One region of the Psychrobacillus sp. FSL K6-2836 genome, then DNA from elsewhere that is predicted to be linked to it. Evidence: riboswitches for the same ligand, from Rfam matches in the RefSeq annotation. Region 1 holds a riboswitch; each other region holds the start of a gene.
What was found. A riboswitch is a leader RNA that binds a small molecule or an ion and turns the genes downstream of it on or off. The one in region 1 is predicted to bind thiamine pyrophosphate.
Positions count from the first base shown of each region.

Region 2: another riboswitch for thiamine pyrophosphate. It lies ahead of MKY37_RS08980 (YkoF family thiamine/hydroxymethylpyrimidine-binding protein); the one in region 1 lies ahead of tenA (thiaminase II).
Region 3: another riboswitch for thiamine pyrophosphate. It lies ahead of thiT (energy-coupled thiamine transporter ThiT); the one in region 1 lies ahead of tenA (thiaminase II).

Region 1 is NZ_JBBOOM010000005.1:1,672-12,761, forward strand. It holds gene MKY37_RS22270 (aldehyde dehydrogenase family protein) at 1-1,320, opposite strand, end outside; gene MKY37_RS22275 (DMP19 family protein) at 1,441-1,932, opposite strand; gene thiE (thiamine phosphate synthase) at 2,120-2,743, opposite strand; gene thiD (bifunctional hydroxymethylpyrimidine kinase/phosphomethylpyrimidine kinase) at 2,733-3,548, opposite strand; gene thiM (hydroxyethylthiazole kinase) at 3,545-4,285, opposite strand; gene tenA (thiaminase II) at 4,269-4,955, opposite strand; TPP riboswitch at 5,034-5,132, opposite strand; gene MKY37_RS22300 (DUF1835 domain-containing protein) at 5,398-6,516, opposite strand; gene MKY37_RS22305 (SDR family NAD(P)-dependent oxidoreductase) at 6,827-7,561, opposite strand; gene MKY37_RS22310 (Y-family DNA polymerase) at 7,684-8,937, opposite strand; gene MKY37_RS22315 (hypothetical protein) at 9,055-9,669, opposite strand; gene MKY37_RS22320 (S16 family serine protease) at 9,687-10,538, opposite strand; gene MKY37_RS22325 (MurR/RpiR family transcriptional regulator) at 10,940-11,090, shown strand, end outside.
Region 2 is NZ_JBBOOM010000001.1:1,942,682-1,953,771, reverse strand. It holds gene MKY37_RS09015 (ribonucleotide-diphosphate reductase subunit beta) at 1-261, shown strand, start outside; gene MKY37_RS09010 (YdhR family protein) at 306-443, opposite strand; gene MKY37_RS09005 (VOC family protein) at 583-954, opposite strand; gene MKY37_RS09000 (DUF1697 domain-containing protein) at 1,041-1,544, opposite strand; gene MKY37_RS08995 (energy-coupling factor transporter transmembrane component T family protein) at 1,709-2,431, opposite strand; gene MKY37_RS08990 (ABC transporter ATP-binding protein) at 2,445-3,815, opposite strand; gene MKY37_RS08985 (ECF transporter S component) at 3,808-4,386, opposite strand; gene MKY37_RS08980 (YkoF family thiamine/hydroxymethylpyrimidine-binding protein) at 4,391-4,972, opposite strand; TPP riboswitch at 5,053-5,160, opposite strand; gene MKY37_RS08975 (2-hydroxyacid dehydrogenase) at 5,365-6,324, shown strand; gene MKY37_RS08970 (ABC transporter substrate-binding protein) at 6,987-7,982, shown strand; gene MKY37_RS08965 (ABC transporter permease) at 8,059-8,919, shown strand; gene MKY37_RS08960 (quaternary amine ABC transporter ATP-binding protein) at 8,916-10,127, shown strand; gene MKY37_RS08955 (bifunctional diguanylate cyclase/phosphodiesterase) at 10,501-11,090, shown strand, end outside.
Region 3 is NZ_JBBOOM010000001.1:3,176,710-3,187,799, forward strand. It holds gene MKY37_RS15150 (DUF4870 domain-containing protein) at 178-510, opposite strand; gene MKY37_RS15155 (M20 family metallopeptidase) at 532-1,608, opposite strand; TPP riboswitch at 1,715-1,806, shown strand; gene thiT (energy-coupled thiamine transporter ThiT) at 1,870-2,451, shown strand; gene map (type I methionyl aminopeptidase) at 2,499-3,248, shown strand; gene MKY37_RS15170 (tryptophan-rich sensory protein) at 3,277-4,002, opposite strand; gene MKY37_RS15175 (M3 family oligoendopeptidase) at 4,160-5,962, shown strand; gene MKY37_RS15180 (GNAT family N-acetyltransferase) at 5,969-6,514, shown strand; gene MKY37_RS15185 (beta-class carbonic anhydrase) at 6,827-7,396, opposite strand; gene mreBH (rod-share determining protein MreBH) at 8,117-9,124, opposite strand; gene MKY37_RS15195 (hypothetical protein) at 9,380-9,514, opposite strand; gene MKY37_RS15200 (aminopeptidase) at 9,606-10,838, opposite strand; gene motA (flagellar motor stator protein MotA) at 11,030-11,090, shown strand, end outside.

The DNA.
Region 1 (11,090 bases):
TATATCTGATTTACTATTATTGATTCTTATTTGCCCTGCTCGAATATTTAATGCCACTTTCTTTAGTTCTTCTTTATCATTTCCGAATATATAACCAGCTAGACCATAAACGGTATCATTGGCAATTTCAATAGCTTCGTCAATGTCTTTATACGTGATAACCGACATGACAGGTCCAAAGATTTCCTCCTGTGCGATGGTCATATCGTTTTGTACGTTTGTGAAAACCGTTATTTTGGAAAAGAAACCTTTATCAATTCCATCGGGTTTACCAGGTCCCCCTATAGCAAGTGTGGCACCTTCTTCTTCCCCTTTTTTGATATAGGATTGAACGGTTTCCCATTGCTCTTTGGAAACCTGTGGACCCATAAATGTATCTTTGTCCTGTGGATCACCAACAGGGAACTCCGTTACTAATTCCTTCATTGCTTCAATAAAATCATCATGCATTTCTTCTGGTACAATCATTCTTGTTGCTGCGGAGCATACCTGTCCTGTATTTGTAGCAATTTGAGTTATTGCGGTTTTCGCTGCTTCTTTTACATCGGCATCCTTTAAAATGACTAATGGAGATTTTCCTCCAAGTTCTAATGAGACATTTTTAATGTCCTGTGCAGCATTCTTCATCAAACTGCTTCCTACTGCTCCCGATCCAGTAAAGGATACAAAATCGATATCGGGATGAGAGCTAATGGCCTCCCCGACTATTGAACCCGAACCATTTACCAAGTTAAACACTCCTTTAGGGACCCCAACTTTGTCAAAAATTTCGGCAATAATAACAGCAGCAAATGGCGTTTGTGATGCAGGCTTCACTACTAAAGTGCTACCAGCTGCCAATGCACTAGCCAGCTTTGTAGAAATCTGATTAGTAGGGAAGTTCCAAGGTGTAATCAGTCCTGAGACGCCGATAGGTTCTTTCTTTATATAAGAGTTCTCTCTTTCCTCTATGAACTCAAATGTTTTCAATTCCTCCGCAGCCTGCTTAAAGTGTTTAAGCCCCATTCGATAATGGATTTCCTCCGATTTTGTTATTGGAGCTCCTAACTCTTCCGTCATTATTTTTACTAAATCATCTTTACGTTTTTCGTATTCTTTTGCAATATCCTCTAAAAGCTTTATCCGGTCATCCACTGATGTTTTTGAAAAGGTATGAAACGCGTCTTTTGCGGCCTGAACAGACCGATTCACGTCTTCTTCCGTACCGCTACTAATCTTACCAATCACTTCTTCTGTTGCAGGGTTTACTACTTCAATTGTTTCTGAACCAGTAGAGTCTACCCATTCACCATTGATGTATTGTTTTGTATGATTAAGCATAACCAAACCCCTTTATATGTTGACTTATTATAAATGTTCCCTTTTCAATTGATAGTAAACAATTGGACAACCAGGTTTAAGGAGGGGGGATTACTCGAGCGTTTTAACTTTCAGCGGAGATTAATCTTCTACAATTTCAATCACTTCCGTATAAATAGCATTGGCATATTGACTTAGCCGCTCACTCAAGTTTTCACCTAGTTTACTGTATTCACTATCTGCCTGCTCTATATGATTACAAAACTCTGCTACCAAACTTTCATAATGAGGGTCTTCTATTCTACTTTTTTCTACAGCCAAAAATAATTTCCATAGCTGCTCTATGTATCTCTTTTCTATTTCTGCATATTCATTTGCTCCTACTTTTTCAAGCACCTTCGACAATCTAATGCTGTATGTTTGAATACCCATTTTCTCAATATGCTCTGAGAACCAATTGAATAAGCTTTCATGTCCTCCGCTTTCAAGCTCACAATAATAATTGAACAAAATAAAAAAATCGTTCATTTTCTCGTCTTCTGTTGGGAAATCATATTGACCATAAGCAGCTAAAACAGCATTCCAAATATCATTATTAGTTTGCAATTCGCTTCGTTTTAATTTAATTTTCATTATTGTTATTTTCCCCCTAATACTGTACTTTTTCTAAAGTGCAGTCTAAGTCTTCTAAACTACACTATTAACCTCATTACAGTAATTACCATACTTTATATCGTGTTATTTCCAAGGATTATAATAGGGTAATAAAAATAATATTCAGACAATATTTTTTGACTCAGCTTATTTAACTTACTTGTGACTACAAACTTTTTAAACGATATATAGTACGATTTATATCTTCGCTTTGGCAGATCACGGAGATAACCGATACACCATCTGCTCCAGCCTGTCGAACTTTTTGTGCATTTTCTTCTGAAATCCCCCCTATTCCTACTATCGGAAAATTAGCGTACTTTCCTCGAATTGCACGTAAAAAATCTAAACCCGCAGGTGCTTTTGCATCGGCTTTTGAAATTGTATTATAAATGGGACCGATTCCTACATAATCCGCTCCATTTTTCACTGCTAACTCCATTTCAGTTAGAGTATGTACTGATACACCGACAATCATATCCTTTACTCTTTCTCGAAACGTTGATATTGCTACATCATCTTGTCCGACATGGATACCATCGGCCTTTAATCGAATCGCAAGTTCAACATCATCATTTATAATAAAAGGAACATGGTATTTTTGACAAAGCCTTTGACATGCAACCGCAAATTCCTCATAAGCAACACCCGTTAATGGAATATCCCCTTTTTCACGAAGCTGAAAGCATGTAATACCTGCTTTTAATGCATTCTCCAGTGTTTCTAAAGGGTCTGTTAGGCAATTCGCTGTTCCCATGATGAAATAGACTTCTAATATTTTACGATTCATATATTTCAACCTCACATATCTTGCTAGCTCTGTTAAAAGCAAAATGATTAGTTGGTCCATGACCGCTCCCAATATACAGAGGAGTTGCTATAGCCAATTGGATAAACTTTTTAGCTTCCACTATTGAATCGATGACTGCTAATCCATTTGCTATATTCGCTGTAATGGCAGCCGAAAATGTACACCCAGTTCCATGTGTATCTTTCGTCATGATACGAGGGGCTGAGATCGTGAATATGTTATTTCCCATATATACTGTATCTATTGCTTGCGCTCCATCTAGATGACCACCCTTCATGACTACACATTTAACACCAAAATTAAGCAATTCCCTTGCTGCTTTTTCAATATCTTTTGTTGTACGTATGGATATACCTGTTAGTACCTCTGCTTCAGGAATATTAGGTGTGCAAATTGTTGTATAGGGTAGCAATTTTTCTTTTAAAGCTATTATAGCTGCATCTTGTAACAAACTAGCTCCACCCTTTGCAATCATAACGGGATCCACAATTAGTGGAATATTCTGTTTCTTAACAATTTCTGCTACTACATTAATAATTTCAGCAGAAAATAGCATTCCTGTTTTCATTGCTTTTATTGGAAAGTCATCAAAAAGAACATTCAGTTGTTGTTCGACAAAATTTGGTTTTACTTCATAGATACCATGAACTCCCTTTGTATTTTGCGCTGTTAAAGCCGTAATAACGGTTGTACCAAAAACTCCTAGCTCCTGAAATGTTTTTAAATCGGCTTGAATCCCAGCTCCACCACCCGAATCAGAGCCTGCAATTGTTAATGCAATCATCTATTTCCCTCCGCAATCATTTGTAGTGAGTTGATAAATTGAACTGCAAACGTACCTACTTCCGGCCCGCGTTGTTCGGCAGCTTGTTTGTAATCAAGTAATACCGAAGCTATATCTTGCAGTGGATGTTCTGCTACAGCTAGTGTTGCGGCACAAACAGCGCTCAATAAGCAACCCATTCCAGTCACACGTGTCGCTAACTCATTCCCGCCGTTTACTTCAAGTACTTGCTGCCCATCTGTTACGATATCTTTTGGTCCTGTCACTACGACTAAGCATTGATAATTGAGGGCCACCTCTTTTGCAACGATCTCGATATCCATATTTCCTATACCACTATCGACTCCCTTTCCTTCCCAAGAAACTCCTGCGATTGCTGCTAATTCTCCTGCATTACAGCGGATACATTGAAATTGAATATGTGCGAGTAAATCCATGACCACTTTTTTCCGGTAGGCTGTTGCCCCAATACCAACAGGGTCCAATACTATGGGAATGCCTAATACATTTGCTTTTTTCCCTGCTACAAGCATGGTGTCAGCCGTTCGTGAATTTATGGTCCCAATATTGATAAGTAGGCCTTGCGAAATAGCGACCATGTCAGCAACTTCCTCTACTTCGTCTGCCATCACAGGAGAAGCCCCAATTGCTAATAAGCCATTCGCTGTAAAATTAGCTACGACATAATTCGTGATGCAATGTACTAATGGAGAAGATTTTTTAATAGTTGTTAGCATAACGTAACACTTCCTTTTCCCAATTTTGCAGCGTCCATGGCATCTCCCAAAATTGCCACTCGTAAAAGCAGCTTTTCTTAAAATGACTTTTAAATACTGCTGTCTTTTCTGGTTGTTCCTCAGCAAAACGATTCATCATCTTTTTTTGATTTGCAATTTTGTGTACCATTTCATCTGAACTATATAGATCTAGCCACTGTTGATAAAGCGCTATTCCTGGCTCCGCATGTTTATAATATTGTCCAATTTCTTGATATAACCAAGGACAAGGGAACATTGCTGCAAATGCTTCTGCTACATCTCCATTTTGTGCTGCGTTATACATATGTGAGACATAATTATACGCAGCTGGTGCAGGTTCAAAAACTTTAATTTCTTCTTTAGATACACCTAATTGCTCAAAGGTTGTGCGATGCATATCTAATTCAGCTTCATGTATAAACTGAGCTGTTTGAATGAAATACCGGATATCTTCATCATAGGTTGCCTTTGATGCAGCAATTGCAAGTACTTTCGTATAATGCTTCAAATAGTATGCATCTTGTAGCATATACATCTTAAATTTCTCCATTGGTAATGATCCATCTGCAATTCCCATCACAAAAGGATGATGAAAGCTGGCTACCCAATACATATCTGTCTCTTTTCGGATTATTTCACAAAATGACACTCTTCGTCCTCCTCCATTGTCAGACGTAAGCGCAAAAAAACCTCTACTAAAAAATAGTAGAGGTTGAAAAAGTGCATACGACACCACTTCATTGCTCCCTACGTCAGTATTAACTGTCAGGTTCTAAGGGTCAGGTTTTAACCTTCTCAACACATATGTGTCCCCCCGCAAAAACATTTAATTAGTATCTAGCTTACCGCATTAAATTACTTTAATCAATAACACATCTTCCAAACTAAAATTTTTATTGATTGTTACATCTCCCAAATAGACTAGTAGTCTTCCTAGCATAGAAAAGCTCTTAGTTTTTATTTCAGACTCTGAATCTTTCGGTTCACATCATTCACAAGGGAACTATTCTGTTTCAAAAGCTACTGTTCTCTTGCATAACTATAAATTCAATATTAATGAAATTTGGAAATTTAGTTCAAGGTCTGATAGATCACCGAAGTTTTATACTATAATGTCTGATTGATTTGGGTATCCCTTTCAACTTGAGTATACTATTGTATACTAAATGCCTAATCCGATATTCTAAAAAGTATAAATCTATATACGAATCTATTTGTGTCAAAATTTCTCCGATCACGCTACCGGTCTTGATAAAATCTTTTGACTCTTGCTTACTATGTAGCTTCTCTATTATTGCGATGATGTATGAATCATAATGATTTTCTGGGACCCCTTTAATTTCACCATCTACCCATAAGCGTAACACTTCTTTATTTAGAGCTAGTTTTTCCCATTCCATTTGAAATTCAATGCGTTCATTATCAGATAAAGGTTTATTCCCTTTATTATTTTCAAAGATTAGCCTTATATTTTTAGAATCTAATTGACCTGTATGGAAAATAGATTGCTCTTTTTTAATATCGCGATATCTCTCATTGACACTCGTGGATTTCATAAGAAAAACCTCATTTGGCTTTTCCCTCAATAAATAGAGAAAAAATCGTAGACCTGTTTGTTCATCTGGATTATCACCATACCAAATATAAATGGGAACATTATTTGCTATATCCTCAATCTCACGCAATGTATTGGAAAACTTATTCACATATTCATAATCATCGTTCTCTAGGTTAATATTTTCATATAACCATTCTTTGCGAGAGTTTTGTCCTATTTCCTCTTCTAGCTTCCACAAAGGTCCAATTGAAAAAGTGTCTGGAAATCCAATTACAGTCTTTGGTCTTTCAAGTCCTACTCTTAAAGAACCTGCTGCCGATTCTGAAGTTACAATATGAACAGCACCAAATTTCTCCAGACCTTTTACCCGTCTCCTTTTTTGAATATGTTTATTTATTTCTTCTACAATCTTGATCATTCCATCCTGATTCACAAAGAATGCTCTTCCTTCCACTTGCTTTCTTTCCAAGTGGTTAAGCGTTTCAAAATCATCTCTATGATTGATTTCAAATGTCTCACACTTACTGCTATCATTATTTAAGTCCGAAATTGTTATATACTTTTCTGTTTCAATCCGATAAACAAAAACGACATTAGGCTCTATTAATATATAGATATATGGATAATTATCTTTAGTTCTAATTAAAACCACCCCCTGTTCAAGAATTCGCTTCCGTTAAGCACTGATGGAAAATTCTATATCTTCTGTGTCAACTATAAATCTGTAGGGTATATTCGTCAAACAGTCATGATGTCAATTCCAATTTTCCAAAAAAAATGACTCCCATGTCGGGAGTCATTTTGATAGCCTATTTATCCCGCATTAACAGGCAGTAATACTTTCACTTCAAGGCTTTTCTCAAGAAAAAAGTAATAATGGGTGCCAACTGCCTGTAAAAGCCTGTATGATTCAACTAACAATCAGTTAGGATGAAGAGCCTCCCTCTGATTGAAGTTTCACTCTATTGTGCTGTATACCCGCCATCAACTGTTAATACATTTCCGGTCATAAACGAAGAATCATCCGAAGCCATGAATAATACTGCTTTAGCCATTTCTTCTGCTTGACCAAGACGCTGCATTGGTGTCATCGTTTTCAATATTTCTTTGCTTTCTTCCGGAATAATCGGTGTATCGATGAAGCCTGGTGCCAATGCATTTACACGAATATTTTTAGTCGCATATTCCAATGCTAGTGAACGTGTCAAGTTAATCACTCCGCCTTTTGCTGCATTATAAGCGGCCGATCCAGGTGAGCCTACCCAACCGTACATGGAAGCGGTATTAACAATTGTTCCTCCACCAGATTTAAGCATTTCACGGATTGCATCACGCGCAACTAAGAATACACCATCTAAATCAACATTCACTGTATTACGCCATTCTGCATATTCTAACTCTTCTGTAGGAGTTACGCGACCAATACCTGCATTATTAAAAACTATATCCACTTTTCCAAAAGCGGCAATTGTTTCTTTGTATATATTTTGAACTTCTTCTTCACTTGTAATATTAGCTTTAACAAATAGCGCCTCAGCATTTTGTGCTTTTAACTCTGCTTCAAATGCTTTTCCTTTTTCTTCATTCAAATCTACTAACACTACTTTTGCACCCTCTTGTACAAAAAGTCTTGCTGTTGCTGCGCCGATTCCCGATGCACCACCTGTGATTATCGCTACTTTGTTTTGTAGTTTCATTAGAAAAGCACTCCTATCCAAATAAAATTTAAATATCTAAATTTTTATATCTCGAATTAAAGATATTTATATTATTAATATATTCCTCTTTTTTACGAAAGTCAAAATATTGGATCTGACGTTTACTTTTTATGCCCTCCAAGTAATCCCGCGCGCTTTCTTGCAGTTCCTGCTTCTGTGTAAGATACTGCACGTAAAACTGCAGTAGAGCCGTATTTACTCCGTAGTGCATCCATCGTTTTTCCTAGCTTTCGTTCCTTCCATTTATTTTCTTCAAACAAGCTAAGCTGCATCGAATACTCTGGTTCTAAATTGGTAATCGAGAGAGACAATTTCCGAACAGGACGGCGATCATAAAATTCATCAAAGATTTGTTCACACACTTTATAAATGGTCATTGTGGCATTTGTCGGCTCATCGATGGAACGAGAACGATTAAACCCTCCACCAAAAGCGTCTTTGCTATACTCAACAGATAGATGTATCGTTCTACCAGCCATTTCTGCTTCGCGTGCACGCCTTGCTACATCCTCACACATTTCCAAAACGACTGCCATGACTTCTTTTTTACTACGATAATCTCGAAATAATATTTGTCCTTTTCCATAACTAATTTGTCCTCCTTCAAGAGGCGCTCCGAGCTCGGATAAATCTATCCCCCACGCATGATGAAAAAGTTGGTTTCCCATCACTCCAAACTTCTCCTCGAGCAAAGATAATGGTGTTTTCGCCAATTGCCCAACATTGAAAATCCCCATATTATTTAGCGTCTTTTTTAGACGGGATCCAATCCCCCACATATCACTTAATGGAGTTACTGGCCACAATTTCTCTTGAACGTCTTCATATGTCCATTTAGCAAAACCAGTTTTTTTCGCTTCTAAGTCAAGTGCCAGCTTAGCCATAAGCATATTAGGCCCCATTCCAACCGCACAGGGTAACTGAAATTGAGCATATAGTTCATCTTGTATACGTTTTATCGTTTTTTCAACGGGTCCCCAAAGCTTTTCTGTTCCGCCAAGATCTACGAAACACTCATCGACACTGTATACATGAATCGATTCATATGGGACGAACTGATGTAAATAGCGTGTAATTTCCATCGATACTCGAACGAAAAACTCCATTTTAGGTTCAATAAGATGAATCGAAGGATGATCTGGTATTTCAAAAAGTCTCGTTCCAGTCTTTACACCAAACTGTTTTTTCATAGGTGGGGATGCGGCGAGCACGATACTTCCTTTTCGCTCCAAATCTCCAATGACTGCAATCGGAGTATTCATGACATCCAGACCTGCGTCTGCTGCTGCACAGCTCGCAAAAAAACTACGTATATCAATACATATAATTTGCCGGTTTTTTAGTCCTTCATACATATTATTTACCCCTCTCTAGGAACGTATGTTCTTTATAGTATATTACGAACACAGGTTCTTATTCAATGGTAAATAATAGAGTGTATAAAAAACGTTCCTATAGCAGGAACGCTTTTTTTATTTGAGTTTCATGACAAATTCAAGACCAGTAGGATTCTCTTTCAAATGATTCGTATACTCAGTAAAAACTAAGCTTAATCCTGTTAAATCATCTGGGAGTGCTGGAGATACTACAAATTTCTGTGTAGAATGACCTCCCGATCCCCTTCCACCGGTAGGACGACAATCATAATTTTCATTTATATGTAAATGAAAAGCGCCTTCATAACGACTGCGACGTATTTCCTCCAGATGATCCAAATTTTTTGGAACATCCCAATCTATAGTAAGATATATCACACTTGCATTATCAAACTGTCGAATGAAAGTAATTGAGTATAAACGTTCCGCCTTTTCAATTGCTTTCATAACTGGTAGATGAAGTCTGAAATTATTCGGCTCCACCTGAGGCCGAAAGATTTCCTCATTTCTCAATAATCCAAATAACGAGTTTAACAAATCCTCATAAACACCATACTTTTCCGTCCATTTAGTGATAGATTCAATAGGCGGTACACCTGGATTGTTATTCGAAAGTTCTTTCCGTTGCTTTAACAGTGCACATAATTGTTCATCAATCGTTGAAAGCTGTTGATCATAATAGTCAGTTTGGTCCACTTCTCTTTTTTTCATATTAGTCTCTTCCTCTCCTATTTATCCCGGTTTAACTCATCAATCCGTTGAATGGCGTCATCTACATTTCTAACTCCAATTACTTCTATTGAAAGATTAGATGATTTCACTACCTCATTACCCTCTTCCAAATTTCCAATCGGAAGAATTATATAGGGAAGCCCGATATTATTTGCACTTAGAACTTTTTCCTTTATAAGACCAATTTCTATTACTTTTCCAGATTTATTGATTGCTCCTGTCACACCGATTGGTATATCATTTTTAATTTTTCCTTGTTCTATTAGACTAGATAAAACGAGAGCTAAACCTGCACTGTTCCCACCTGAATTGCTTCTAGAAAGAAACTCATCTACAGATGGATTAGTTGAATCTAAATACGTTTTCACATTCACTGACATCTGCTGAAAATCATCGTCAAGATTGAGTCCGATCCATTTAAAAATTGCGGTACTTTTACCAGCATAGCGAAGAAAATTAGAGACTTCTTTTATGTCAAAAATCAACAAACCACTATTAAGATCGCGAAAAGCTTGTTCCTCTAAAATCTCTTCCTGTTTTATCTGCACAGAATTTACAGCCAACAGATAAATTCTAGAGTTTACTACTAGTTCTTCTGGCGGAATATATGAATAAACCAAATAGTGGTTCCCTTCCGTCAAAATAATCGGTAATTCATATAAAAGTAAAAATAACGAAGCGATGAAGGAGAATAGAAAAGTACGTCTGGAGATTTGAATTTTTCTAATACCAAATAAAAAAAATGGCCATAATATAACGAGCAAAACCAACATACTCCAAAAGAAAAAACTAGAAATATAATCAAGGAGAAACAAATAGAACTCCGCAAAGTAAACAAAAATGGTCATTGCAAAAGGAATCATTTGGTACTTATTTGCTGATTCAATGATCTATATCACCTATCCTTTCCAAAAAGTACTACTTTACTTATTCTATTTACTGCTAAAAAACCCTTCATAAACCACCCAAATAAAACAACACCACTAAACTTCTAGGCGCTCTATAATATGCACAGCGAAAATCAATCGGTAATTATATAACAACTACTATGTCCAAAGCCCTTCGAAAACGATAGAAACAGATTTTGAACTTAAAGTACCGGGCATGTCTTTTGCCCGGTTTTTCTTATGTCCCAAAATAACACATTGCGAAGAACAGAATATTATGATAAATTAAATAGCAATAAAAAGAAGTGAAAACTTCATAATTAATAAAAAATAACGCTAATCCTTCAAAAGGAGAGTATAATTTGTTATTACTAAATCTAATACGAGAAAAATATAGTACTATGTCTAAAAGCCAAAGGAAAATAGCGAACTACGTACAAGAACATCCTAATGATATTGCTTTATATTCAGCAGCTGAATTCGGTTCTAAAATTGGGCTAAGTGAATCCACTA
Region 2 (11,090 bases), on a different contig from region 1:
ATAGAATGGTCGGAGTATGTATTAGCCGATATTGAAGGAATCGAATTAGCGGAAATGCATGGGTATATTAAATACCGTGCAAACAAAATGCTACGTCTTATTGGGCTTAATGAAATCTATCCTGAGTATGTGGACAATCCGATGAAATGGATACGTGCATACGCAGACAATATTGATGGCACAAAAACAGATTTCTTTGAGCAAAAATCTCGCCAATATGTAAAAGTAAATGCTATTGATAATGGATTTGATGATCTGTAAAAAGGAAAACGCATGTATGGTCGTAAACCATTCATGCGTTTTTGTTATTTTTGAATAGGACCGTTGTTAATAGTAGAAAGGGCTTCAATAATTTCAAAGATTTTCCCACGAATATCTGTAATACTGAAGCTTGCTAAACGTGCAGAGTGCATTGTTAAATATCTTTGTGCAGGTTTGTTCAACAATCATTCCCGCAAAATGCAGTTAAATCGGGAACTGTTCTTGGCGAAACATATTATGTTCAAGTATAGGTCCATGGATAAGTGAACAACAAAAGACCGTAATTCAATAAAATGAAATACGGTCTTTAAGCAGGCTAAATCAAGAAACCCACTCTAATATTTCGATACGATTGCCAAATGGGTCATGTACATATATTCGATCGGCTCCCGGCAAATCGATATCGACTACAAAGCTCACATCACTTTTAGATAAATGTGCCTTTAAAGCATCTAAATTTTTTATTTGAAAAGCAGGATGAGCTTTTTTAGCTGGTGCAAATGGTTCCTCAATTCCTATATGGATTTGATAGGAGCCAAATGCAAACCAAACGCCACCTCTTTTCTTTAGGAGCTCTGGTTTTTCTACTTCTGTAAATCCTAAAATCTCCCCGTAAAATGTTCTAGCGCGTGATTCGGAACCTTTTGGAGCAGCTAATTGAACGTGATCGATTGATTGAAATACAAATGACATCATTATCCCCTCCCTATACTTTCATTTTAATAGAAAGTTATATATAAGGATAATTTATTAAAATCATTAGTGTACATAAGGATTTCTTATGAGAATTTAGCTAATATTTTATTAACCGTATTTTTATTACGAGCTGTTGAGGGAATACCTAGTTTCCGCTCAAAAAAAGCATTCGTAAATTTCGTTTGATGATAATTTTTCGAAAGACTAATAATCACATTTTGTTTCTTCCAAACAACAAAATCATCATCGATTAAGCTCGTAAGCATCTCCTGTTGCTCTTTAGAAATTTCCTGAGCTAAAAACATGACATACACTTGCTCCTTGGAGAAGATAGAATGTTGCCTAATCTCCTCCAATTCTTCTTTAGAACGAACTGCTACTGGTATTTCAAATCCATATGATTCTCGGAGAGCTGCCTCTATAGCAGGTGCATCAATACTAGATTGTTCAACAAGCACGTTTCCGGTCTGAATATAGGTTTGTACATTTCTATAGCCCATCTCTTCAAAAAGAGATTTTAAGGATTTCATATCTACCTTATTTTTTGCTCCAAGATTGATCCCTCGAAGTAATACAACTGACGACATCCCCATCACTCCTTTGCAAATGTTGATATGCAGCCCATTACGTCGTCAACTTCATTCGTTCGGTCCGTCACGTACTAAGTACGCTCCTTTCCTCTCTCAATCATTTCCTAGTACTGCACTACATTTTAACATTTTGTTAAAATCATAAAAGTTCTGCCTCTATTTTAACTAAGCCAGTAGGAGTTCGTACAGCTTAAAACTAAAACGAATAAAAACAGTACTACTATCAAGGCATCTACTTTACTTACTGAAATAACATGAAAGAAACTATTTCTCGGCTCTCCTGTAAAGCCCCTTGCTTCCATGGCGAAAGCAGATCGCTCCGCTTTACGAACAGCACCCGCAAGTAAGGGGATAAGCACTAGACGAGATGCAAGTATCCGTTGCAAGGCATTTTTCTTCTGGACAATGCCTCTCAATCGTTGTGCTTGTTGAATTTGTATGAACTCGTCTTTTAAAACAGGTAAAAACTGAAAGCCTACTAAAATACCATAAGCAATTTTGGGAGATAGTTTCAATTGCTGCATTAAGCTCAATATGAAAGTAACTGGATTAGTTGTTAGCGCAAATAGCAGAGACAAACTAGAAAAAGCCAGTACGCGAAAGGTCAATGAAAGTGCATGATCTAGCTGGATTTCTGTTACACCAACAGATCCGATTGACCAAATGATAGGACCAGATTTTTCCTTAGCAAAGATAAGTGTGGTCCAGAAATAACCAAAAGCAGTAACAAAAAAAGGAAGCATAAACAACAACCATTTCTTCCAGTCGATCTGGCTGAAGAAAACTTGTAGCAACAGCACACCGACCAAAAACACAAGGGGAGTCCAAGGGTCAAAGAAAAATGCCATCGTGAACATACAAATTGTAATTACTAAAAACTTCACCGAAGGATTCATCCTATGAAAAGCATTCTTCACGACACATCAATCCTTTCGGTGGAAGTAAGTGGTGATCCAGTAATAACTGCTCATTCTGCCATAGAGTTTCAGCTACAAACTTTCCAGTCAAGCGACCATTATTTATCAATAAAATAGAATCGGCCAAACAATGGGCGAACTCCATATCATGCGTGACGATTAAAAAAGTAGTTCCAGCACGTGCACGTTCATCGATTAATTGAAGTAACTCGGTCAAAGCTGCCGCATCCTGACCGGAAGTTGGCTCATCCATGAGTATAATATCGCGTCCATCACAAAGCATGGCTGCGATAGCCACTCGTCGCTTTTGCCCATGACTTACTGCAAAGGGATGGGAATCCGTAATAGGTAGCAGCTGCAATCTAGTCAACATTTCATCCACATTATTTCCGCCACCATAACCAACTTCATCTCGCACATTTTTGGTGAGAAATAAAAACTCAGGAGATTGAGGAACATATCCTAAATACTTCGGTTCTACACTGCCACTCGAAGGAACTAGTTGACATAATGATTTCAACAAAGTAGACTTTCCGCTACCATTTGGTCCGGCAAGAACTGTTATTTCACCATGATTTAATGTAAAGGTGGTTTCTTGCAAAATGGGTTCTGCTTGTACTTTACTAACTACTAATGAAGCATTTGCCCGTATACTGCTTGTTCGTTTTTCTAACTTAGGAGCTACTTCGCCTTTATGCAAGGAAATACTTCTTTCAAAAAAGCCTCCCCATAAATCCAATCGATGCTCAATGGCTACTATCGTCATCTTTCGTTTTTGCTGTAAATCATCTAACCACTCTACATACTTTTTCGCGGTATAAGGGTCTAAATGAGAGATTGGTTCATCTAGCAGCAGTATTTCTGGATCCATAATAAGTGCGCAGGCAGTCGCGATACGTTGCTTTTGTCCGCCAGAGAGTTTCTGAATAGTTGCGTGCCGAAATTCAGTTAATTCGGTTAAAGTTAGCACGTCAGAGATTCTTTTTTCCATTTCTTCGCGTTTAGTATGCAAATTTTCAAGCGTAAAAGCAAGTTCCTCTTCGACTGTTTGCATGCAAAATTGAGCATCTGGATCTTGAAAGACGGTCGCTATTCTACGGTTTATTTCCCCGGGAATGAACATCGAACTGTCCTTCCCGAATAGCTTAATCTTACCCGTCAAAATACCGTCGCAGTTATCTGGATATAATCGATTGCACAGGTAAAGTAGTGTAGTTTTCCCACAACCACTAGGTCCAGTTAAAACAACCCTGGACCCTTTCTGTACGGTAAAAGAAAAGTCATTTAAAATCCATTTTTCCTCGTCGGGATAACGGAAACTTACTTTATCAAATTGAATAACCTCATGCACGAACCTCACCCTTTTTCGAACGAGAGATGGCATAGCCACGAAGCGAACCGGTCGCAAGTAATCCGTCTGCTACTGCCTTTCCACCAACACCTGCAAGCAAAGCCCCGCTTAGTATACGAATTCCGAGCATTAATGCTACATAGCTCGTGCTATACACCGTAAACCCACCTAACAAATAACCATAAGCAAAACTAAATACTGAAGATCCAACACCGGCAAGTATCAGCACCCATAGGTCAAAACGCTTGTAACGCGTCGCAGCAAATACTGCCTCTGCACCTAAACCTTGAATCACCCCTGAAAGTATTAAACGGGGACCAACCGCATTCCCTAATAACACCTCAATTGCTGCGGCAATAGTTTCCGAAACAACGGCAGCACCAGGCTTGCGGATAATATACATACAAATAATTGACACGATAAACCAAATTCCAAAAATCCACTCATATGCAATCGGTCCTATAAACCCAGCCCAAATATTGCCGACATGCAAAAATAGCAAGTAAACAATACCAAATACAACTGCAAATAAAGACATAAGTACAATCTCTTTTAACTTCCAAGACTTCAGCACACTAAAGACCCCCATGCGAAGGACTATTAATACTCATTGAAACCGTCATCACTAAATGCTTATATTCTTCAGAGCGAGCATTTGTAAAAGCTTCTTCGTAAAAAGCGAATACATCATGAATATCGCCGTGAATTCCACTTGCATAATGCATCGATTCGTTAAATACGCCATGTTCTTTTGCACGGTCCACCTCTTGATAAATAATCTCCATGTAATTCGGATTATTCATTGGATAAAGGGCAAATTGAGAAGACACGTATTGCTTAGTCGTGTCATTATTTGCGACTTCATCTCCTTTATCTAAATATACATCCCCAGCAGTATCACCAGGACAACCAGCAGAAAAAGTACCAGATAAAGCAGCGTGCACACCTGTTTTAGCTGCATATAAAGTAAGTGCTTTCGCCACATTAAACACATGCACTTGTTTTCCACGAATTACTGTCGAAACATCATCCGTATGCATCCACACATTTGACGTATCTGTTTCTTGAAGAGCTCCTTTAATCACCGAGATAAAATCATTGGTCATCGGATGTAACGAAAAACGAAATCCGACGATAGGACTTAAACCGCATTGCATAATAAAAACCTCCCGAAAAATTTTTCATAAAAAAAGACCACATCCGTGAAGATGCAGCCACTTATCCAACATGAAAAATTCGGAAAGTCACCGCACTTCCTCACGCAGGTATTATCCTGATCGAGTAATAAGGGATCGGAGCTAAAAAGCTCTCATCACAGCCAAAGTGGGCACCCCTAGTGCAGAAAACGGTATGTAGTTTTTTTAATGTGCCCAAAGTATAACGCAGGTATTTGAAGATGTAAATATGTTTGCAAAATTTCGTACTTTCGTCCATGCTTTATTTAACACCACTATTTGGCTGCTGGGTGCATTGTAATACTGACCGAGCTGTAAGATCTTTTACAAAACGGTGAAACACCCGAATAGAGAAATCAAAGGAGGAAGAAGTCTTGGAAAAAATATACATAACACGTAAACTACCGGAGGAAATCGTAGAGCCTTTAAGAGAAAAATTTGACGTTCATATGTGGCATAGCGAAAATATTGGGATGACATATGAAGAGATAAAAACAAATGCTAAAGACGTTGATGCTCTTTGGACAATGTTATCTGATAATATCGATTGCGCACTTATAGAAAGCCTTTCAAATGTAAAAGTAATTAGTAACTTTGCTGTTGGCTATAACAATATAGACATAGATGCAGCAAAAGAACGCGGTATCGTTGTAACTAATACACCAGGTGTGTTAACAGAGACAACGGCAGACTTAACATTTGCATTATTATTAGCAACAGCTCGAAGAATAACAGAAGTGGAACAAGAAATTCGTACAGGTAATTGGACATCCTGGTCGCCAATGCAATATACAGGAATGGATGTTTTTGGTGCGACGCTTGGTATTATTGGGATGGGACGCATAGGCGAGGCAGTAGCCAGACGTGCGAAAGGCTTTGACATGAATGTGCTCTACCATAATCGTTCTAGAAAACTAGATGCGGAAGAAACATATGGTTTAACTTATACTGAATTAGACGACTTATTAAAGCAATCTGATTTTGTTATTCTGTTAACTCCGCTGACGCCAGAAACAAAAGGACTTATAGGTAAACGTGAACTAAACCTTATGAAGGAAACTGCAGCAATTATTAATGTCGCACGTGGTGGCATTGTAGATGAACAAGCTCTTTACGAAGCGCTTGTATCTAAAAAAATATGGGCTGCAGGACTTGATGTATTTGAACAGGAGCCAGTCCCGGTGGATCATCCTTTATTGACATTGCCTAATGTAACTGTATCGCCACATATCGGTAGTGCCAGTATCCGAACTCGTCTAGCGATGATGCAAATGAACGCAAAAGATATAGAAGCAGTACTAGAAAACAGTGAACCTCAAAATCGAATTGTATAAAATGAAATTTTAATCAGTGGGGGGGTTCTTCATCCCCCACTGATTGATAATAGAACTTAGGCAAATACGCTGCGTCCTACGGCAATGCCTAAGTGACCAACATCCTGTTTGCCTGAACCATTTGGGCTTTTACGGGTTGTTGATCTTCCTATTACGCTTTGCTGCTTGTCACAAGCCTTGAAGTAGGTGTCTTACTGTCCGTTAAAGCGGATAGTACTTAAGTGGCGGTTCAAATATACAAGGACAGCTCTTTCTTTTCACTAATAAATCAAACTAATTATTTCTAGTTCTAGTTGAATTACCTCAAATAATCCTCCGTAAAAGCAGAAAATTCGATAATCCCAAGATTGAATCTAAATACCTAATTAAAACTGCGAAAATCACATAATAAATACCATAAAATCATAACTAATAGTCTATAAATTTAATTGTGATTATTTTGAATTATTGTATAATATACCGTTTTTTCGCTTGTTCTATTTGCTTCGCTATAAAAACTCTAGTAACATAAACACTCATAAAATAGACATACCAGAATTTTGGGGATTTTGGTGACAAAGTTCTATAAAAAAATTCATATGATTAAACTTGAGAAAAAAGGGTATGTATTGGAGGGCATGACTATGTGTCTATTTTAATAAATAGAGAAAAGGGGAAAAATAATGAGGAAAATTATGTTGTTTATTTCTTTGTGTGCATTTTTAGTACTAGGTGCATGTAGTAGTGAATCTAGCACAGACAGTATTGAAGTGATTAAATTTGCAGATGCAGGATGGGACAGTATACGTGTTCACAATAGTATAGCCCAATTAATCGTCGAAGAGGGCTATGGCTATGAAACCGAGGTTACAAGTGGAACTACCGCAGCTACGTTGCAATCACTTGAACAAGGGGACATCAATGTTTATATGGAGATATGGACAGATAATACAAAGGAAATTTATGAAAAAGCAATTGATAGTGGAAACATTGTGAAATTAGCAACTAATTTCAATGATAATACGCAAGGACTATATGTTCCAACTTACGTGATAAAAGGGGATAAAGAAAGAGGGATTGAAGCAGTTGCACCTGATTTGAAAACTGTCCAAGACCTAGAGAAATATCCAGATATTTTCCAAGACCCTGAAGACAACACCAAAGGTAGAATAATTGGTGCACCTTCTAGCTGGGCTGTAAGTGAACACTTGGAGACGAAACTTGAAACATATGGCCTTGACGCGAACTACAATTACTTAGCACCTGGATCTGACTCTGCAATAGTAGCAGATTTAGCGGGAGCATATAAAAAGGGTGAACCATGGGTAGGGTATTACTGGTCGCCAACATGGGTAACTGCTAGTTATGACTTAACATTACTTGAGGATACTCCTTATGATGCAGCAACTTGGGAAGAATCTAAAGGAACTGAATTTCCTCCGAATGATGTTGTAATTGCAGTTCACAAAGATTTTCCAACGCAAGCTAAAGACGTAACTGATTTCTTAAGCAAATATGAAACTAGTAATGCTCTAACAGAAGAAGCATTAGAATATATGAATGAAAACGAAGTAGAAGCAGATGAAGCCGCACAGTGGTGGATGAATGAGCATGAAGATATTTGGACTACTTGGGTGTCTGAAGAAGTTGCAGAAAAAGTGAAAGCAGCTTTGAAATAATGGTTCATGATCATAGTAATTTAACCATAAAAAGTGAGGTGTATGCGACTGTTCTTTTTGATACAGTCCAAAGTGTATGACAGAATTTCCAGAAGTAAGAATTCCAATTGGAGATGTAGTAGAGAATTTCATTGACTTTTTAGCGATGAATTTTGAAGCGTTCTTTGATTTTATCTTTGTTATTTCCTCTACCATGATTAAGGGGCTTGAAGCAGGTCTTCTAGCAATCCCTTGGTGGATTTTTATCATAATTATCTTTCTTTTAGGGTGGTACTTTACAAATTTATATGGAGGACTTCTTTTTGGCCTCTTTATATTCTTAATAGGTACATTCGATTTGTGGCCCGAAACAATGACCACTATATCCATTGTATTAATCTCAGTTATACTTTCTCTTGTAATTGGGATTCCACTAGGAGTTGGGACTGCATTTAGTAAAACAATGTCGACAATAATGAGACCTGTTTTGGATGCAATGCAAACAATGCCTAGCTTTGTCTATTTAATACCAGTAATATTCTTCTTCCCTCTAGGAAATGTTCCAGCGGTTATTGCTACTATTATTTATGCACTTCCACCAGTTATTCGATTGACCGAGCTAGGTATTCGTAATGTAGATAAGGAAGTAGTAGAATCTGCACAATCATTTGGTTCTTCCACATCTCAAATGCTTATGAAAGTACAATTACCTCAAGCATTGCCAACTATTATGGCTGGTGTAAACCAAACGACGATGATGGCATTATCGATGGCAGTTGTTGGATCGATGGTAGGTGCACAAGGTCTAGGAGAACGTGTGCTATATGCGATTAATCGAATTGATATTTCGCTTGGGTTTGAAGCAGGGATTAGTATTGTATTCCTAGCAATTATTATTGACCGAATTACAGGAGGAATTGCAAACCGCCTTCAGAAACATAGGAGGGATGCAGTATGACAGTAAAACTCAAAGTAGAAAATGTATCTAAGATTTTTGGGCCAAGACCTAAAAAAGTCATTTCTATGGTTGAAAAGGGCGTTCCAAAAGATGAAATTCTAGCTAAAACGGGCCATACTGTAGGTGTTTATAATGCTTCGATGGATATTATGGAGGGCGAAACATTTGTTATCATGGGCCTTTCCGGAAGTGGAAAATCAACGTTAATTCGTTGCTTAAATTTATTGAACAAACCAACCTCTGGAGCTATTTATGTCGATGGTGAAAATGTAGTTGGTTATAATAAAAATCAGTTAAAATACTTCCGTCAGAAAAAAATTGCAATGGTATTTCAACATTTTGGTTTATTCAGCCATAGAACTGTATTAGAAAATATTGAATATGGTCTGGAAATACGAGGGATGTCTAAAGTAGAGCGCCGAGACATTGCCAGGAAGCATTTAGAGACGGTTGGTTTAAAAGGATATGAAAATCAATATCCTGATGAATTATCTGGAGGAATGCGGCAGCGCGTGGGTATTGCCAGAGCACTTGCAAATGATCCTGACATTTTACTGATGGATGAACCATTTAGTGCACTAGATCCATTAATACGACGCGAAATGCAATTAGAGCTACTTGATATACAAAATAAATTACAAAAGACAATTATTTTCATCACACATGATGTAAACGAAGCATTTAAAATTGGCGACCGTGTAGCAGTGATGAAGGATGGAAAAGTAGAACAAATCGGGACCCCAGAAGAAATTTTGGAAAAACCGGCAAGCAACTACATTTCGGAATTTATCAGAGATATTGATCGTTCTAAAATCCTACAGGCCGAGCATATCATGTCCAAACCATATGGCTTAGTCTCTTTAAAGGATGGACTTAATGTTGCAATCCAAGTTATGCGTGAAAATGGTATATCTAGTGCATTCGTTACTGATCGCAAGCGCCAGCTACAAGGAATTATTACGGTTGACCAAGCGATTAATGGTCTGAAAGAAAAAAAGACATTACAAGAAGTCATGTCTACAGAAGTTCAAACAGTACGACCGGATGAATATGTCCAAGATATTATACCGTACGTATTAGATTCTAAATATCCAATCGTCGTTACGGATGAAGAACAAACAATTATGGGTATTATACTGAGAGTTCATGTATTGGCAAGTCTTATCAGTGAGGGTACAGAAGAACAAAACGAGGCACAGAAACTTTAACTAGTTTCTGTGTTTTTTTAATCTATAAAGTATGTGGAAATACGCATAAACAATGGGTTCATGTGCTATGAGTATGGCTGGTTGTGATGTAATTCACGACTAGCCTTTCAAAAAGATAATAGGTAATATTATAGAAACAAGTCAGTTAGCTCGGAAACGATAGAAAATATAAAGGACTGAACATCTTTTTGACTAGCTTTTCATAAATAGTACATCGATTATAATGCTATAAAACCAGTGTTACTATTTCAGCACGAATATTTTATCCTCGTAAATAGTTATGCTTGTTCATTATAAAAATATTAGTTTTTTAAAATTTTACACAATTTATTACTTGATATGAAGTATGGTATAGTCAAAAAGGTAGAGGATGGTGGAGAATATATTCAATTATAATAACAATAGTCCTGTAAATAATTCATATGTAGAAATAAACGGCGATTACTCTATGATAATAGTAGTGTTTTCAGTCATTATAGCGATAGTGGCATCCTATACGGCTCTGTCATTGAATAACCGAGCAAGAGAAAATAGTTTTTTTCATAAGAATTTCTGGTTGTTGCTTGCCTCTATCTGTTTGGGATTTGGTATATGGTCTATGCATTTTGTAGGGATGGGTGCATTTTCGTTACCAGTACACATGGATTACAACAATATTATTACGCTAGTTTCAATTATTCCTGCTATGCTAGCATCATTTATAGCTTTCTATTTGGCGAATCTTCCAAGACGAAACGTTTGGTCATACATTTTCGCTGGGATTGCAATGGGGGCGGGGATATCCTCCATGCACTATATAGGGATGTATGCGATGGAAATGGATGCTATCTATACTTATGATCGCCTACTGTTTATAGCTTCTATTTGCATTGCAATTATTGTTTCTGTAATTGCAGTCTACATTTTTTCAACGGTCCAAGCGTATAAAGGAAATTATATAATTCAACTTTCAATATCCTTAAT
Region 3 (11,090 bases), on a different contig from region 1:
GACAGCTTTTTAGCGTGCAGTTTTTTTAGATTTTATTACTTTTCGTATAATGGGATAAACAATTGGGGCCCATTTAATAGCTGTTTTGACTAAGTTTTTTACTTTCATCGTAATCGCTCCTTGGCTTTCGATCTTAATAATTATGTACCCTCAAAAGCCTATACTCAAACGTTCACTTTAACGCAAAACTTTAATACCTTGGACGATATTCCAAATCATTACTATTACATAAACGAGCATATAGACAGCGATAAGTATGAGCGGTCCTGCTGCCATCCATAACGAAGGTTGTTCATTAAATCCTGAAGTAATAGGGAGAAAGCTTGTAAAAACGCTTATGAATAAAATTACTAACAAAATAACAGGGATGATATGAGAGATTAATGATTTTTTTGCATGATATTTAACCTCAGAATCCTGCGATATAAAATAAACGATAATGGGCAATAAAAAGGGTGCAAACAATACACTAAAATAGGAAAGTGCTGATAAAATTCTAGGATTATCCAGTCTACTCAACCTCCTTCTTTTTTACGAAATACTTTTATTTATAACTAAGGAAACTAAAATATTTTTGAAGGTTTCCGTAGAGGAAATAGATACATATTCTTTTTCACCATGCCAATCTCCGCCACTTGGTCCAAACTCAATGGCACCTGCTCCAGTTTCCGCATAGAATCGAGCATCTGCAGCTCCATGCTGTCCAAATAATACAGCAGGTTTTCCTATAAACTGTGATGTGACATAAGCAATGCGTTGTATATATGGGTTGATAGCTTTCGTTGTTACTGCAGGAGCAGTCGTTTGAATCTTTAGTTCACTATTGGGAAATTCCCCTGCCAACTTTGTAAGATCTGCGATAATACTCTGCATATCCTGTCCAGGAACGAAACGAAGATCATAGCTTATTATGCAATTGTCAGGTACAACGTTATAGCGTTCGCCTGCTTGTATTTTTGCCAAGTTTAAGGAAGGATAATCATAGAACTCATTGCTTGCAGTTAAAAAAGAAAGCGTGCGGAGCTGTTGGTCAAAGAGAAAGGCTTGTTCAATAGCATTTTTTCCTTCCCATGGACGGCTTCCATGGCTAGATTTCCCCTTGAGTATGACATCAAATTGAATAATTCCTTTTGCCTGTAAGCCAATCTTTAGGTGGGTAGGCTCACCACATATAACAAAGTCACCAGTATATCCTTGATCTACTAAAAATTTTGATGTCTCACCGTCTGTTTCCTCATCCGTTACAATATGTAATTGAATTTTTTTAGTTAGATTTTTAGGTTCTTTAGATAGCTCATAAAAGGCTTGCATCATCGCAGCAACTCCTGCTTTCATATCAGCAGTTCCGCGACCATATAATAAATCTCCTTCTATAAATGGCTCGAACTGCTCTGGGTTCCCCGGAACAACATCTACATGACCGTTCCAAATCATACATTCATCACCATCTCCAATTACTGCCACAAGCATCAGTTTTTCCTCATGCTTTAAGACGGTAGTAGTAATCCCTCGTTCCTCAAGCCAATTTTCACAGAATAATAAAGCATTATTTGCGCCTTCGATTGTATCGCTTTTGATACGTACCAAATCCTTTAATAAGGTAATCATGTATACATCCCCTTTTGCATATAGTATTTTTACAAGTATAACAAATGAACAAAAGAAGGTTGCATTACTTATTTTATTCAGCTACAATGAATTCGAACTAAATAATTCAAACCACAAGGGGCGCCGGTGATTCGGCTGAGATAGTACCCTTCGAACCTGTAAGTTAATGCTTGCGTAGGGATGTGGATGGAAACTGACAATCGCGCGATGTCTGGGTCTATCCCAGGGGTCGTTTTTTTGTGGTCAAAAAAGGGGATTGTTATGAAAAATAAACGAGTATTAATATTAATGGAAATAGCTATTTTTGCGGCGCTAGGATATGTTTTAGATATGATTGGCTTTGGAATGCCACAAGGTGGATCCGTAACATTCGTTCTTGTACCTGTTATTCTAATGGCCTTTCGTCGTGGCGTTGTTGCGGGACTTGCTACTGGCTTTTTAATAGGTGTATTACAAGTAGTGACAGGTCGTTTTTATGCAGCCCCACTATCATTTGAAATAGTTATTGCACAGGTAGCAATCGATTATTTCATCGCCTTTATGGTTGCAGGATTCGCAGGCTTTCTAAGACCTGCATTTATACAAGCATTTGAACAAAAGGATAAAGTGAAAATGATTACAGCAGTTGTCATTGGTGCATTCATCGCTGGCTTTCTTCGCTATTTAGCACATGTGACTTCAGGTATTCTATTTTTTGGAGAATTTGCTGGTGATCAAAACGTGATTTTGTATTCTTTAATCTATAATTCTACTTATATGATTCCAGTATTTTTAATAGCTGCTTTTATTTGTTCTGTTTTATTTGTTAAAGCTCCGCGCCTAGCACTGCCGAATTCTCACTAAATATGATATGATTAGAATACATTTAGTGAAGAAGGGATCTTGTTAAGATGATTGTACAAACTGACGAAGAGTTAGTAGCATTAAAAAAAATAGGTCGTATTGTTGCAGAAATTCGTGATGTGATGAAAGCTGCAACTAAACCTGGGATTACAACGAAAGAACTGGACGAAATCGGTGGCAAGCTATTTAAAGACCATGGTGCTATTTCTGGACCAATGGGTGAATATGATTTCCCAGGATATACTTGTATCAGTGTTAATGAGGAAGTAGCACATGGAATGCCAGGCTCTCGTGTTATTCAAGATGGCGATATCGTGAATATCGATGTTTCTGGATCACTTGATGGTTACTTTGCAGATACTGGGATTTCTTTTGTTGTTGGTGAGGGATATGAAGAAAAAGAAAAGTTATGTGCAGTAGCTGAGAGTGCATTTGATCGTGCGATGCTAAAAGTTAAGGCTGGTTCTCGTTTAAATCAAATCGGGAAAGCCGTAGCAAGAGAAGCGAAAGATAATGGCTTACATGTTATTATGAACCTAACTGGACATGGTATTGGGAAATCATTACATGAAGCTCCTCAGCATGTACTGAATTATTACGATGCATGGGATCCTACGATATTAAAAGAGGGAATGGTTTTAGCTGTAGAACCGTTTATTTCTGAGAAAGCAGAACATATTGTGGAATCCGGTGATGGTTGGACATTTGTGACTCCTGATAAATCGTTAGTAGCACAGATTGAGCATACGATTGTTGTGACAAAAGGTGCTCCTATTTTATTAACTAAATTAGATTAAAACAAAACAAAACGCCTTCGAAATTTTACTATTTCGAAGGCGTTTTATTTAAGAAGAATATTCCTACAATCAGTACACAACTTAAAAAAAGTGAGGCTGCGGTTAGGAGTAGTTGACTAAAGTTATGTTGAATTGCTACTCCGATGAAAGTCCAGATAAAAACAACCGACATAAGACGGTCGAAATAATGATAACGAAAATGAAGAGCTATGGCTGTCGCAATGGTTAAGAAGATAACTCCCCAAAGCGATTTTGTCATACCAAATCCATCGAATTCATAAAACGTTAGGAGATAAGATAGATTTGTGAAGAAACTGATAAATGTCCAACCTAAAAGGAAGGAAATTGGCAAACGATTCTTTCGATTAATATCATCTAAAGGATAGGTTAAATACAATTTAAACAAGCAGCTTAGTAAGACAGTGAGAATACCAAAAGCATATCCAAACAGTTCGTAATGCCAACTAAATATGCACAAAATATATAAAATAGAGGCTACACCATATAATAGAATGCGCTTCGTAGGTATTGGACGAGAAAATTTGTAGTCCTTCATAATATTCCAAATCCACCAAGCTAATAATATAAAAATAACAACCCATATGTAAAATACATAATTTGCTGGAGTAAAAAATACAGGAAGTCTATGGAATATTTCGCCACTAGTTTGACCATTTATGGGAAGTAAATTAGATAGTAATTTAACGATTACAGTAGATATAAAAAATAACATTAAAAGGATTATTTTTAACATTCAGCTGCCTCCTTCTATTTAATAAGTATACCTTTGATATATAGCAACAACAAATTAGAATTATGAATGTTATGTGACGAAAATCAAACAATCTGCATTAGAAAAACATGATATACTAGAATTCTAAAATAATTGTCAATATAGGAGGAATATTTAGATGATTGAACAAACTTATCCGGTTGTTTGGGATCTTGATCGCTTTTTTGAAGGGGGTAGTAGCTCACCATCTTTAAGAAGCCATTTGGATGAAGTAAAAGGAAAGCTGAGCGGCTTTGAAACTAAACTAAAAAACTTTGAATCTCCGGTATCTATTGCTGATGTTTCGAAAATCGAGCAAATGATTAATGAGTTAAAAGATATAGCAACCAATTTATCAGAAGGTGGAGCAGTAATAGGTTGTTTTTTAGCACAGGATACAACAGATAAGCATGCGGCATTATTACAGGGGGAGGTAGGATCGCTATATGCTAAGTTTTCTTCCCAAATGCTAACCATCCAACAAGTGCTAAGTAAAACGGAGGAAACAGTGTGGGAGAAGCTACTGCAAACTGCTGAGCTTTCTCCATTTGCATTTGTATTAAATGAATGGAGAGATGAAGCAAAGCGGATGCTCTCTGAAAAAGAGGAAGACATGATTACGACACTTGGAGTGGATGGTTATCATTCATGGGGACAGCTTTATGATTTACTAGTTGGTGATATTCGCATTAAGCTTACAATAGACGGTGAACAAAAAGAAATGTCGGTTGGCCAAGCAAATAATCTAAGTTCTCACGAGGATGCCACGATTCGTAAAGAGTCATTTGAAGCACTAGAAGCTGCTTGGACAGATAAAGAAGAATTCTTTGCAAAAACACTGAATCATATAGCAGGGTTCCGTCTTGCTATTTACGAAAAAAGAGGATGGAATTCCGTTTTAGAAGAGCCTCTCCAGATTAATCGCATGAAAGAAGAAACACTAAATGCAATGTGGGGTGCTATCTCGAAAAATAAAGCTCCATTCGTAGAATACTTAAATAAAAAATCGGCAATGCTAGGCGAAAAACAAATGCATTGGTATGACTTAGACGCACCAGTTAGTACTTCTACGGAGAAAATGGATTATCAACAAGGCGCAGAGTTTATCTTAAAGCATTTTAAAGAATTTGGACCAAAATTAGAATCATTTTCAAGAAATGCATTTGAAAAGGGTTGGATTGAGGCAGAGGATCGTCCAAACAAACGACCAGGAGGATTTTGTACAGGTATGCCTGTATCGGAGGAATCTCGTATTTTCATGACATATAGTGGATCAATGTCCAATGTTTCTACATTAGCTCATGAATTAGGTCATGCCTTCCATTCATATGCTTTAAGACCGGTACATTGGATGAATCGTCAATATGCAATGGGGGTTGCTGAAACTGCCTCCACATTTGCAGAAATGATTGTAGCAGACGCTGCTGTAAAAGAAGCAAAAACAGATGAAGAAAAAATTGCTTTACTTGAAGATAAAATCCAACGTAGTGTAGCATTTTTCATGAATATCCATGCTAGGTTCTTATTTGAAACTAGATTTTATGAGGAGCGAAAAAATGGAATCGTATCTGCAGCTCGATTAAGTGCTTTAATGGAGACAGCTCAACAAGAAGCATATGGCGATGCATTAGATACAACTCATCCACACTTTTGGGCATCTAAATTACATTTTTATATTACAGAAGTACCATTTTACAACTTCCCGTACACATTTGGTTACTTATTCTCTTTAAGTATTTATGCAAAAGCTATAAGCGAAGGGGCAAACTTTGAGGAAAAATATATTGCTTTATTGCAAGATACTGCAGTAATGTCAGTAGAAGATTTAGCGATAAAGCATTTAAATGAAGATATTACTCAGGAATCATTTTGGATAAAGGGGATTGATCTTTGTATTCAAGACGTGAATGAGTTTATCCAATTAACTAACGCAAAAGGGTGAAGGTGTTTGATTTATCTAGAAGGAGATACATGTTATTTACGAACAATGAATATAAAAGATGCACCAGCCCTAGCGGATCTGACTTATCGCAATAAGGTGTATTGGTCTGTTTATGAACCGTTACATCGAGATGATTATTACACGACTTCTGTTCAACGAGAGAAAATTCGAGAATCTCTCACGTTATCGAAGGAAAAAAGAGAATATAGCTTCGGTATTTTTGAGCATCAGACAGAAAGAATGATTGGCAGTGTATCGCTATACAGTATTAAAAGAATGCCTTTTTCAAGTGGGCTTATTGGTTATTCTATGGATGAGCTTTATATTGGAAAAGGAATTGCTTCTGAAGCAGTACATCTAGTTACAATATTTGGTTTTGAGCATGTCCAATTAAATCGTATCGAAGCATATGTATCTCCGCGGAATAATGGCAGTATAAAAGTCTTAGAAAAAAACGGTTTCATGCAAGAGGGTCTACTAAGAAAGTTGCTCTATATCAATGGTAAATGGCAAGATCATTTTATATATGCATCCTTAACTGACGAACATTGAAAGAGTAAGAATATACTTGATAAACTAAAAGAGGCTGGGACAGAACCCAAAAACAGCATTTTTCTCAGTGAGAAAAATGCTGTTTTTTTGCTATGCACAAAATTGATTTCCATTCCAGGGACGCTTTCCACGGGCGTGGCCTGAGCCTGTAGTCTCAGGTGTCACGCTATTCCCGTAGGAGTCGCCCCTACATTTCAATCAATTTTATTAAATATCCACTAATAAGTAAAGTTTTCTCCTTATCCAATAAAATTGCTACTTCTGTCCCAGTCTCTTCTTTATACTATTCCTGTCGATTTCCCGGGAAATAATTTAGTTTTTGTCGACATTACCATCTGTCAATAAATCAAGTCGACCAGTTTCTGGATCAATAATCAGACCATGAACCGGAATTGTTGGAAGCATAAGCGGGTGATTTCGAATCATTTCAACACTATGTAAAACACTACTTTCTACGTTGGAAAAACCTTCCAACCATTTTTCTAAGTTCACTCCAGAATTTTTGAGGATATCTAATACAAGAGGGTCCACTCCTCGAGTAATCATTTTATCCATAATTTTATCGGTTTCGATAGCACTCATTCCACAATCATGATGACCAATTACATAAATCTCATCAGCCTTTAGCTCATAAACAGCTACGATAAGGCTGCGCATAATTCCGCCAAATGGATGGTTGATGATTGCTCCAGCACTTTTAACAATTTTCACATCACCATTTTTAATATTCATGGATTTTGGGAGCATTTCTGTTAACCTTGTATCCATGCAAGTTAAGATAACAATTCGTTTATTTGGAAATTTTGTAGTTAAAAATGGTTCGTATAGTTTGTTTTCCACAAAGTCATCATTGTACTTTAAAATCTCTTGAAGGCTTGGCATTGTATTCCCCCTTTATGTTGTAATTATATTTTATAGGAAATGAAAGATAATTGCTTTACTTAATACTTGTGCCTGTCAAAACAAGACTTCAAAAGGATGAAGAAGAGGGAAGCTTTTGATGCACCTAGCTTTACTCAAGAGACTATGGTGATCATCCTTGAAAGAAGCGCACATCCGTACCGTATAACAGGTATCTATAAAGAGTGATTACAACTTCCCAACCATATACTTGCACTCATCGGGATTTTACTTGCTCTACTCAAAAAGTAACTTGCTGATATCTATCCTTTACTTGCGTTTAAAGACAATTCACTTGCTATGTAGAAATTTCATCCATAAATAAGTGCGATTCTCTACCAACTCGACTAGAGCTTTGGATATAATTTATATTACTGTATAGAGATTCGTTTCTTTCTAAATAAGTGTCATACATCATGGGTACTTATCGTACAATTTAATCTTATTAATGTATAAAGAGCAATAGAGTTGTTCACCACAGTGGACAACTCTATTGCATTTATATTAGAAAATTTTATTAGAAAGAGAAATAAACCCCACTAATTGTAGTTTCACTTTATCCCGCATTAACGGGCAGTAAGACTTTCGCTTTAAGGCTTACCGAAGTAACGAAGAGTCAGTGGGAGCTAACTGCCCGTAAAAGCCCTATTGGTTCAACTAACAATCAGGGGGGGAAGAATCTCCCCAGATTGTAGTTTCACTTTATCTTGCTAGTTTTTGTTTTCTGTCTGATATAAAAAAGGATTTTCCTGTACCAATAGCCACAGACTGTAATGGCTCTGGTGCAAGATGAACCGGTACTTCAATGACCTGAGTCAACCACTCGGAAATGTCTTTTAGTAATGCCCCACCACCGGTTAATATTACTCCGTGGTCGACTATATCTCCCGCAAGTTCAGGTGGGCAGGTTTCTAAAGTAGCACGAATTGCTTCTAAAATTGTTTCCAACGATTCTGTTAAAACACCTTGAATTTGAGTAGATGATAGGTGAATAGTCTTTGGTAATCCACTCACAACATCTCTTCCTGTAACTTGCATTTGTTCTACTGCGTGAGGCAATAAAGCATGTCCAATAGTCATCTTTATAATCTCAGCTGTAGGTTCGCCAATGATGACATTATACTCTTTTCGAACAAAGTGAATAATTGCTTCATCCATACGATCTCCAGCGGCTTTTACTGTATTAGATGCTACAACTCCACCGAAAGAAATTATACCTACTTCTGTAGTACCTCCACCAATGTCCACAATCATACTAGCTACTGGCTCGTCGACTGGTAGACCGGCACCGATTGCAGCAGCAACGGGCTCTTCCATTAACTGAACGTCCTTTGCGCCACTTTGTCTTACCGCATCTTGTATAGCTCTTCGTTCAACAGAAGTTGCACCAGATGGAGTACATACAACTACAGTCGGTTTTCTCAATGAAGTACCAAGTTTTTTTCCTGCTTTTTGCATGATTAGTTTCAATAATTGTGTTGTAATATCAAAATCAGCAATTACCCCATCCTTCAAAGGACGTATTACCTCAATTGAAGTGGGTGTTTTACCAATCATTTTTTTTGCTTCTTCGCCGAAAGCAACGATTTCACGAGTTTTAGTATTAACTGCTACTACTGTAGGTTCATCTATTAATAAGCCTTTGCTTTTTGTATAAACTAACGTATTTGCTGTACCTAAATCTATTCCAATATGTGAGTTTGAAAACATTTGTCTTCCTCCTATTCCAATCATACTTAGTAAGTATAATAGATAAACAGGGTCTTGCCATTTGTAACATAATGGAAGTTTACATATATTTCAGAGGTTTTTAGGTCATTTGAAATAGGAAAGACAGAAAAAATGAATGAATAGTAATGCTTTGTCATCTAAATGTAATAGATTTGTAGTTGATTTGAGAAGAAAAAGAGAAGAGATAACATATAAAAAAACAACCGTCAGCTTACTCGACGGTTGTTTTGTGAGTTATTGAAAAGGTTTTGGATCTATTGTAGTTGAATCTTTTGAATTCATACCTTTTCCAAAGTAATGTAAAATCACATAGCCTACGATTCCCATAATTGCAGTAAAACCAAGCACTGTAACTGTGTATAAAGCCATTTTATAACACCTCACTTGTTTTCTTGTACTTATTATAACGTAAAAATGAAAGAATTGTAACTAGAAATATATAGAATTTAAGTTAACAATATTAAAATGCCCAGTTTCCATTGCGGAATATTGGCTCTGAAGTTCCATCTTCTTTAATACCGTCGATATCCATTTTTTCTGAACCAATCATGAAATCTACATGCGTAATACTTTCGTTTAAGCCATTTTCTGCTAATTCTTCGGGACTCATTTTCTTGCCGCCTTCTATACAGAAAGCATATGCACTACCGATTGCTAAGTGATTAGAAGCGTTTTCGTCAAATAATGTGTTATAAAATAATAGATTCGAGTTAGAGATTGGTGAGTCATGTGGTACTAATGCTACTTCACCTAAATAGTGTGACCCTTCGTCCGTAGCAACTAAGTTCTCAAGCACCTCTTGACCTTGTTCAGCATCTATTTTTACAATACGTCCATTTTCAAATGTGATAGTGAAGTTATCAATAATATTCCCACCGTAGCTTAATGGCTTAGTACTTGCTACATAACCGTTAACGCCCGTTTTTAGTGGAACAGAGAATACTTCCTCCGTTGGCATGTTAGCCATGAAAGAAAATCCTTTTTCGTTAGTACTACCAGCTCCACACCATAAATGTCCTTTTGGTAATTCGATTGTTAAGTCTGTACCCGGAGCTGTATAATGAAGTTTTTTATAATTTTTGTCGTTTAAATAATCTACCTTTGTATGTAAAAGGTTATCATGTTCAATCCATGCTTCTGTAGGATTTGCAACATCAGCACGAACTGCTTGGAAGATTGCCTCCCATAGTGCAGGTACTTGTTCCTCCTCTGGTAAGTCAGGGAACACTTTTTTTGCCCAATCTGTAGATGGAGATGCAATGACTGACCAACTAATTTTATCCGATTGTACATATTGACGATATTTACTTAATGCTTGACCAGCAGCCTTTTGGAACGCTGCGATTCTAGAAGAATCCATGCCTTTTAAAAGGTCTGGGCTTTGGCTTACAACACTTATAAATGCAGCGCCACCTTCGGCTAATAATTCTTTTTCTTGCGCTTTCCAAGAAGGGAAGAAATCAAATGAGTCTCCCGGTGCAAGCTCATAGCGTAAGCGTGTGATTTCATCATCTGTAAAGTCTACGAATACTTGTTTAGCTCCGGCTACATATGCTTTCTTTGTTATCAATCGAACTAATTCCACGCTATCAGTGGAAGCGGCAATAAATAAATTTTGTCCTGATTGAATATTCACTCCTACTTCTACAACAAGTGAAGCGTAGTTTTCTAATTTTGTATTAAAAGATGTCATATGGATACTTCCTTTCTATTATTATCTCCATAGTATCAGTTATGGGCTTGCATTATCAATATTCAAATAAGTCTATAAGTTAAATTTTGTTCATAATTTAGAAATTTAATAAAATCATTCGGTTGTTTTTTATTAAAAAACTATTAATATAGCCGAAATAAAGGAAAGAAATAGAATGTGGGGGAAGTTGAATGGATAAGTCTACAGTATTCGGTTTATTAATAGGGTTTCTTGCAGTAGCGGTTGGTATGG